4 regions of the Pseudoflavonifractor sp. genome follow, and region 2 is predicted to be linked to each of the others. Evidence: predicted binding sites of a transcription regulator. Region 2 holds the regulator's gene; each other region holds the start of a gene.
What was found. Region 2 encodes Rex, which represses fermentation and respiration genes when NADH is low (regulators of the CRP and FNR family bind a similar motif). Its sites were predicted from a motif close to ATTGTTAANNNNTTAACAAT; they were not measured.
Positions count from the first base shown of each region.

Region 1: ACOX7T_RS11840 (glycerol dehydrogenase) is a predicted target of Rex. The motif match lies at 1,144-1,163, and genes of this name have one in related genera.
Region 3: ACOX7T_RS10410 (flavocytochrome c) is a predicted target of Rex. The motif match lies at 861-880, and genes of this name have one in related genera.
Region 4: adhE (bifunctional acetaldehyde-CoA/alcohol dehydrogenase) is a predicted target of Rex. The motif match lies at 1,458-1,477, and genes of this name have one in related genera.

Region 1 covers NZ_JBMNPX010000016.1:32,805-35,005, forward strand. Annotated here, with positions in the region: gene ACOX7T_RS11835 (hypothetical protein) at 1-993, opposite strand, end outside; gene ACOX7T_RS11840 (glycerol dehydrogenase) at 1,234-2,201, shown strand, end outside.
Region 2 covers NZ_JBMNPX010000013.1:31,200-33,400, reverse strand. Annotated here, with positions in the region: gene ACOX7T_RS10855 (hypothetical protein) at 1-738, opposite strand, end outside; gene ACOX7T_RS10850 (redox-sensing transcriptional repressor Rex) at 756-1,391, opposite strand; gene ACOX7T_RS10845 (nitroreductase family protein) at 1,630-2,133, shown strand; gene ACOX7T_RS10840 (iron-containing alcohol dehydrogenase) at 2,179-2,201, opposite strand, start outside.
Region 3 covers NZ_JBMNPX010000012.1:17,613-19,813, forward strand. Annotated here, with positions in the region: gene ACOX7T_RS10400 (DUF1836 domain-containing protein) at 1-204, opposite strand, end outside; gene ACOX7T_RS10405 (hypothetical protein) at 483-755, shown strand; gene ACOX7T_RS10410 (flavocytochrome c) at 973-2,201, shown strand, end outside.
Region 4 covers NZ_JBMNPX010000026.1:21,867-24,067, reverse strand. Annotated here, with positions in the region: gene adhE (bifunctional acetaldehyde-CoA/alcohol dehydrogenase) at 1-1,257, opposite strand, end outside; gene mnmE (tRNA uridine-5-carboxymethylaminomethyl(34) synthesis GTPase MnmE) at 1,615-2,201, opposite strand, start outside.

The DNA of each region.
Region 1 (2,201 bases), on a different contig from region 2:
GGACATCTCAGAGCCGTTGGCAGTGTAGGCCTGGCCGGTGACCAGATTCACCGCGCCGTCCCAGCCCACGTTGAACTGAGCGGCGGTGCCGTTGAGGGCATATGCCACGTCGCGCACCTTCACATAGTTGGTGTCGTTGCCCTTCTCGTCCTTGAGGGCGTACATCTGGAACTCCACGGCCACGCCGTCCACCTTCACCGACTGGGTGGAGGCATAGGCAGTCTTGGCGGGGGTAGGGGGCGTGACGCCGCCGCCGGTCCAGACGGCATAGGTTACGTATTCGCCGGCGCTGTCATAAATGCTGGTCAGGGTGCCCCAGTCAAAGGTCTCCTGCTTGAGCTGAAGAGGCTTGCCGTACTGGTCCTTGAACTGGGAGACAAGGGAGCTGGCCGCGGCCGTATCGTCCATATACACCCGGAAGCCCTCAAAGGCGGGCTCATCCCGCTCCACCAGGATGCTGCCGCTGTTCAGGGTATAGCTGTCGTTTACAGTCAGGCCGGTGGTGGTGATGGAGCCGCCGGAGAGGGTCAGCTTGAAGCAGGAGAAATAGGTGGCGGTGATAGCGGCGTCAGTCAGCGTCAGGTCGCCCAGCGTGAGCTGGTGGCAGGAGAGACTGCCCCCGCCCTGGATGGTCACCATGGGCTGGTCCTCCAGGGTCTTGCCCATCTTATAGATGGAATCCATGGTATTGACGCTGTTGCTCGTGCCGCTGGTCAGCACAAAGGTAAAGGGCTTGTCCAGATTACACAGCTGGAAATAGCCGCTGTCGCCATAGGGATTGTCGGGGGTTGCGATATTAAGCCCGTTAAAGGTCATGGTGTAGTCGCCGTCATAGCTCCAGCCGGCGCCGCTGGCAGGGGCATCATAAGAGTAAAAGGTCTCGCCGAAGCGGAAGCCCACCCGGGTCTCGCCCATGGCGTCAGCCAGAGCAGGGGCGGCCAGGCCCAGGGCCAGAGCCATGGCCAGAAACAGGGACAGAAATTTTTTCTTCATAAAAGTACCTCCCATTCCCATATCCTGCAGAGTGTGAGCCATCTCACAGGATATAATTTCTTATATTTTATATTTTTTCCAAATTCGAATCAATAACATAAGTTAACAGAAGGGCTGCATACGGAACAGGAGAGAAAAAGAAGCAAAGAGATTGACAAATAATTATCAAAGGAATATACTGCTTTTGGCTCCGCACTGCGGGAAAGCGGGGCGTAATATGAAATACGGGAGAGCTGACATATGGCCAACATCATCATTGCGCCGGGAAAGTACATTCAGGGTCAGGGCGAGCTGAGCAATATCGGCACCTACACCCGTCCTCTGGGCGAACATGCCTTCGTGCTCATCAGCAAGTCCGGCTACCAGCGTGTGGGCGGACAGGTGGAGGAGAGCTTCAGGACCGCGGGCTGCACCGTCCACTTTGAGTATTTTAACGGCGAGTGCTCCAAGAACGAGATCAACCGCCTGAAGAGCCAGCTGGATGAGCTGGGCGCCACCGTGGTGGTGGGCATCGGCGGCGGCAAGATCCACGACACCTCCAAGGCCGTGGCCCACTACGCCGGCAAGCCTGTGGTCATCGTGCCCACCATCGCGGGCACCGACGCCCCCTGCTCCGCCCTGTCCGTGATTTACAGCGACGAGGGTGTCTTTGAGGAGTACCTGTGGCTGCCCGCCAACCCCAACGTGGTGCTGGTGGACACCGACGTGGTGAGCAAGGCCCCCGCCCGTCTGCTGGTGTCCGGCATGGGCGACGCCCTGGCCACCTACTTCGAGGCCCAGGCCACCGCGGACTCCAACGCCTCCACCTGCGCCGGCGGCAAGATCACCAACGCCGCCCTGGTGCTGGCCCGCGCCTGCTACGAGACCCTGCTGTCCGACGGCCTGAAGGCCAAGCTGGCCGTGGAGAACCACGTGTGCACCAAGGCCGTGGAGAACATCATCGAGGCCAACACCTACCTCTCCGGCATCGGCTTTGAGTCCGGCGGCCTGGCCGGCGCCCACGCCATCCACAACGGCTTCACCGTGGCCCCCGAGACCCACAGCCTCTATCACGGCGAGAAGGTGGCCTTCGGCACCCTGGTGCAGCTGGTGCTCCAGAACGCCGATATGGAGCAGATCGAAGAGGTACTGGACTTCTGCATGAGCGTGGGTCTGCCCACCACCCTGGCCGATCTGGGCCTGGCCGACGCCGACCCCAAGGTGATCCG
Region 2 (2,201 bases):
AGGCACGTCCACAAAGGGACAGGGGTCTGTGACAGCCAGAGCCGCCTCTTCCTCTCCCAGCAGACGCAGGAACATGATCAGTCCCTCAATCCGAGTGGGGGCGTTCTCCAGCATCAGCCCATCGCCGTAGGCCGTATCGCCGCCCTTGAACAGTCCCATCTCCTTCAGGGCGTTGGCCAGCTCGTTGTAGTCCGTGGCATCGCTTTTAGTGACCGAATAAAACCCCTGAGGCGCCAGCACAGCGGTGTCTGAGGTAATGGTCAGCTGGCACATGGTATTCTCCGCGGCCAGATAGCGGTGCTGGGCCGTCATGGCCGTGCCGGAGGCCACGTCAGCGGCTGTGGTCATATCCACCACGCCGCCCGAGGTGTAAGAGATGGTGGCGGACCCGGCCAGCAGCATGCCGCTGGAGCCGGTGTCCAGCGTGATGACATCCCCCCGCTTGAACCGCTGCTCGGTAAAGGAGGCGGCATATCCCCCGCCCTCCCCGGCCAGCGCGTCCGCCCGGGCCTGGTACAGCTCAGCCTGCGTCTTGAGCTTGGTCAGCGCGTCATTGTAGACCCCATTGAGCCCGCTCTCGATCTCCTTGTCCGCCTGTGCCACGGTCTCGGGAATATAGGTATTGGTCAGATAGGACTGGGTCAGCAGCGGGTCAGATGCACTTCCGCCCGCCGCTACCGCCGCCACACAGCCGGCCAGCAGAAGCATAGCCAGCAGGGCTGCCGCAATTCGTCTCATATTTTACTCCCGGGGTCTCAGTCTGTCTCGGAAATCATATAGCTCAGCGCCAGCAGGCTGTCGGCAAAGTGCACGTCCTCAATGATCACATTGCCGGCGTCAGGCAGGTTCAGCTCAATATTGGTGAAGTTCCAGATGCCCTTCACGCCGGCGGCCACCAGACGCTCCGCCAGGCCATTGGCCACCCGGCCGGGAACGGTAAGCACGCCCACGCTGGTGGGATGCTCCTTCATATACTCCTCCAGCGTATCCGCATGGCGGATGGTCACGCCGCCGATGGTGCTGCCCACAATATCCGGGTTCACATCAAAGGCCGCCGTCAGCTGGAAGCCGTTCTTCTCAAAGTGGAAGTTCTCAATCAGTGCCCGGCCCAGGTTACCGGCGCCCAGGATCACCGCCGTATGAGAGCGGTTCATACCCAGAATGTCGGAGATCTCACCCCGCAGCTTCTCTACATTATAGCCGTAGCCCTGCTGGCCAAACTCGCCGAAGCAGGACAGGTCCTGCCGGATCTGAGATGCGGTCAGGCCCATGGAGCTGCCCAGGGCGTTGGAGGAAATCCGGACAGTACCGGCTTGAAAGAGATCGTTCAGATGGCGGTAATACCGCGGCAGACGCCGGATTACGGCGCTGGATACCTTCTGCTTTCTCATCGTTTCATCACACTCACTCTGTTTTCGTTGGCTGTATTTTTCCCGTGAGGCGGGTTTCGTACTTATTTTATTAGTTTACCCCAGTACCGTGCACTTGTCAATTTTTTTCACGCTCTTTCCCGCTGCACCCCTTTTGCCTTTCGCTTTTTTGCCGCGTATGCTATAATTATGGCGTCAAAAATCAGCTCTACCCCGCTTTTCTGTTTCACCATCCGCAATGCGTCAAGGAGGAACCTCTATGCTGAAAGAACTGTTTGACCGCCGCAGCATCCGCCGCTACACTGACCGCCCCATCCCGGAGGAGGTCATCACCGAGCTGCTCCGGGCCGCCATGAACGCCCCCTCTGCCCGCAACACCCAGAGCTGGCGTTTCCTGGTCATCACCGACCGGAAAACCCTGGACGACATCCCGTCCCTCCAGCCCTACACAGGCATGATGCGTCAGGCTCAGGCCGCCATCATGGTCATGGGCGACCGCAGCGCCGAGGCCAGCGAGGGGTATCTGTACGTCAACTGCGCCGCCGCCATTGAAAACCTGCTGGTGGAGGCGGTACACCAGGGACTGGGCGCATGCTGGTGCGCGGTGGCCCCCAAGCCGGAGCGGGTTGAGGGCTTCTCCCGCTACTTCCGGCTGGACGACACCCTGCTCCCCGTGGGCATCGTAGCCCTGGGCTGGCCCGCCGAGGAGCGGCCCAGAACAGACCAGTACGACCCGGACAAGGTCAGCTTCTGGAAGGGCTGACAATCAAGCCGCAGCGGCGCCCTTACGGGCGCCGCTGCGCTTTTCTCAGTGGTTGGCCAGCTGGTAGA
Region 3 (2,201 bases), on a different contig from region 2:
GCCCTCCGCCCGGGGGAGCATGCCGTCCTTGATATAGTTGTTCACCATGGCGGAGGTCAGACTGTCCTCGTCGCCAAAGTGGATGAGCTGACGGGGCATATAGGAGATGATCTGGTCCATGTACAGACCGATATCGGGGAACGCGTCCCACTCCTGGGGCCGCTCCTCTGCCAGGCGCCGCTTCAGTTCTTCTATCTCTTCCATGTGCGGTCCTCCCCTGTTTGTTGGTCGTTTTAAAAACGATATAACAGCATATTGAAACCAAGGTTACGTGGATTCTTCGTCATTGTATCACATACCTTCTGTCAAAGTAAAGGGCAAAAGTGTCTGAAAATCCCGCTTTTCGGTCGCATAACACAATTATGTCTGTTTTGTTGTCCGTGCCGCCGGTCTTGTGGACACCCACGCTCCGTGATATAATTTTTGCAGTATATCCTGCTGCATAGGCCAATCCATTTGTCTGTCGTCGGGAGGGATATGTCATGTTATTGGAACTGTTCGGCTGGTCGGAGCTGACCAGCACCTACTCCTCCGAGGAGCAGGCCCGTGTCCGCAGCGCCCTGTCAGGTCAGGGCATCCGCTACAAGCTCAAAACTGTCAACCGCTCCAGCCCCAGCGCCATCTCCCCCAGCCGCCGGGCCTATACCGGCACCTATGGCGAAAATCAGTCCCTGTCCTATGAGTATATGTTCTATGTAAAGAGGGGCGACCTGGACGCCGCCCGGGGTGTCTTGGGTCTCAGCAGCAGCCTGTAATGTACCTGCTGAACCCGCCACAGATATATACCGCCTGAATATACCGCCGCCGGAGACACTTTGCCCACTGTCTCCGGCGGCGGTATTGCGTTCATTGTTTATATATTTGTTAAAATAATAACTTGTATTTATTCCGGCCGGCGCTATAATAGTTTATTGTCGGAAGTGCTCAATTCCGATTAAATCTCATGAGGACCCACATGAAGGAGGAACGAACGTGAAACGGAAGAATTTCAAGCATGCTCTCTGCGCTCTCACCAGCCTGGGCCTGTGTCTCTCCCTGTTGGGCTGCTCCCCCCAGCAGGCGGCCACATCCCCTACCCCCAGCCCCTCCCCCTCCCAGTCCCAGCAGGTGGAGGAGAATGTCCCTTCCCTCTCCCAGCCTCTTACCCCCGGTGATTATGAGGTGTCCATCTACGGCCACAACGGCGTCATCGTAATGGATGTGTCCTTCAGCGAGCAGCGGATTGAGGATATTCAGGTCCGCGAGCACACCGAAACCGCAGGCATTGGCGACACCGCCTTTGACTCTGTGATCCCCGCCATTCTGGACGGCCAGACCCTGGATGTGGACACCGTAACCGGTGCCACCATCACCAGCACGGCGATCATCTCCGGCGTGACGGAGGCCATCACCATGGCCGGCGGCAACCCGGACGATTTTATGCGCGCTGTAGAGGATAATACGCCCGGCGAGACCATCGAGAAGACGGCTGATGTGGTGGTCATCGGCTCCGGCGCAGCCGGCATGGCCGCCGCCCTGGAGGCCCGCCGCGCAGGCGCTTCCGTTGTCGTGCTGGAGAAGCTCCCCCATGTGGGCGGAAACACCTATATCTGCGGCGGCATCATCTACGGCACCGGCAGCCAGATCCAGGCTGAAAACGGCCTCTCCGATGACAGCCCCGAGGCCCTTGCCGAGTACTGGATGACCCGGGCGGAGGGCAACGCGGACGCCGACCTGCTGAAGATGGTGGCCGAGCACTCCGGCGAGACCATCGACTGGCTGGTGGAGAACGGCGTGGAGTTCAACCCCACCCTCTCCTCCCCCGGAACCGCCGGTGTTCTCCGCGGAATCAAGACCGATAACGGCGGCGTCGGCCTCATTGTCCCCATTGCCAACACCGCACAGGAGGAGGGCGTGGAGATTCTGTTCAACACCACCGCTCAGGAGCTGGTGGTGGAGGACGGCACCGTGTGCGGCGTGACCGCCACCTCCGGCAAGGATACGCTTCACATCTCCGCCAAGGCGGTTGTTCTGGCAACCGGCGGCTTTGACGCCTCTTATGAAATGGCCCAGAAGTACTCTCCCGAGCTGGCCAGCCCCATCTCCTACTCCTCCCCCGGCAACGTGGGCGACGGCATTGTGATGGCCGAGGCCGTGGGCGCCGATACCGTCTTTAAGGGCGGCGTCATCGGCTTCCGCGCTGTTCCCGGCGTCACCTACCG
Region 4 (2,201 bases), on a different contig from region 2:
AGCCAGCTTGAAGTTGTACAGGTCGCCGATTCCGCCCTGGGAGGAGGGGGTGTTGACCAGGATGCGGCAGGTCTTCATGGCAGCGGCGTGCTTGGCCATCTTCTCGGTCTCGCGCAGGTCCACATAGAGGGAGGAGGTGTGGCCGTAGCCGCCGTCAGCCACCAGCCGCTCGGCCTTCTGGAGAGCCTCGTCGAAGGTCTCAGCCTTGTACATGGCCAGCACGGGGGACAGCTTCTCGTGGGCGAAGGGCTCGGAGGGATCGGTGCTCTTAACCTCGCCGATGAGGACCTTGGCGTCCACAGGCACATCCACACCGGCCATCTTGGCGATGGTGTGGGCGCTCTGACCCACGATCTTGGCGTTGACGGTGCCGTTGACCAGGATGATGCTGCGGACCTTGTCCACCTCATCGCCCTTGAGGAAGTAAGCGCCGCGGGCGGCAAACTCCTTCTTCACGGCGTCATAGATGGGAGCCAGCACGGTGACGGACTGCTCGCTGGCGCAGATCATGCCGTTGTCGAAGGTCTTGGAGTGGAGGATGGAGCTGACAGCCATCTTGATGTCGGCGGTGTCGTCCAGGATGACGGGGGTGTTGCCGGGGCCCACGCCCAGGGCGGGCTTACCGGAGGAGTAGGCGGCGGTGACCATGCCGGGGCCGCCGGTAGCCAGAATCAGGTCGGACTCACGCATGACCTGGTTGGTCAGGTCCAGGCTGGGCACGTCGATCCAGCCGATGATATCCTCAGGAGCGCCGGCCTTCACCGCGGCCTCCAGCACCACCTTGGCAGCCTCGATGGTGCAGCCCTTGGCGCGGGGGTGGGGAGAGATGATGATGGCGTTGCGGGTCTTCAGAGCAATGAGGGTCTTGAAGATGGCGGTGGAGGTGGGGTTGGTAGTGGGGATGACGGCGGCGATGAGGCCGATGGGCTCGGCGATCTTCTTCACGCCGTAGGCCTTATCCTCCTCGATGACGCCGCAGGTCTTGGTGTGCTTGTAAGCGTTGTAGATGTACTCAGCGGCGTAGTGGTTCTTGATGATCTTGTCCTCCACAACGCCCATGCCGGTCTCGGCCACGGCCATCTTGGCCAGAGGAATACGGGCCTGGTTGGCGGCGGTGGCGGCAGCCAGGAAAATGGCGTCTACCTGCTCCTGGGTGTAGGTGGCGAATACCTTCTGAGCCTCCCGCATGGCAGACATCTTCGCCTCGAGAGCCTCTACGTTATCGATGATTGCGGTTGCCTTCTTCTGCTCTTTCATCTGTGCAGCCTCCTCAAGAATGGTGAGAGCAGTGGGTCCGCTCATTTGATATTTTTTTAACGATGCGAATTATACCCTACTCGTTAAAATATTGTCAATGTGAAAACTGCATTATTTTTTCGGCGTTGTGCTCCGAAAGGTTTGTTATTTTCTATTGAAAGTATATATCTGAGAACTATTTTCAGAAAAAACTCTTTTTATTTGTTAAAATATTATCAATTTTTGCAATCTTTTTTCTCCCGTCTTTTTGACGAACCAAACTTTTTCGTGCCCTGTATTTTATCTGTTCTGCCATAAAAAACGAGGGCAGGTATGGTCCCCTGCCCTCGTTTTTATACGGCATTTTCCATTTTATATTCACTTTCCCACACAAAATCGGGAAAAAATACGGTCCGTCACATCCTCCTGCACCGAGCGGCCGGTCAGGGCCCCCAGGGCGTCCAGAGCCGCCTCCACATCGGAGAAAACGGCGTCGGCCGGCATCCCGGCGGCCAGGGCGTCACCGGCGGACGTCACTGCCTCCAGCGCTCTCCCCGCCGCCTCGGCCTGCCGGGCGTTGGTGAGCAGCTCGCCCCAGTTCTCCTCTCCCCGGGGAAAGAGCGCCGCCACAGCCGCTTCCAGCTCCTCCAGTCCCTCCCCGGTTTTGGCGCTGAGGGATACCACAGGAGGACGCTTCTCCCCCTTCAGGGAAAAGCCGATGTCCCGCCGGTCCGGCAGGTCCGCCTTGGTGAGCACCACAATCACTTTTTCCGCAGCCGCCTGGGCCTGCTCCAGAATGGCCAGGTCCTCTTCCGTCACGCCGCCGGCGGGGTCAATGAGCACCAGGGCCAGCCCGGCCTCTGCCAGTGCGGCCCGGCTGCGCTCCACCCCCAGCTGCTCCACGGTATCCGTGGTGTCCCGGAGCCCGGCGGTGTCGATGAGCCGGAGAAGTACGCCGCCCAGGC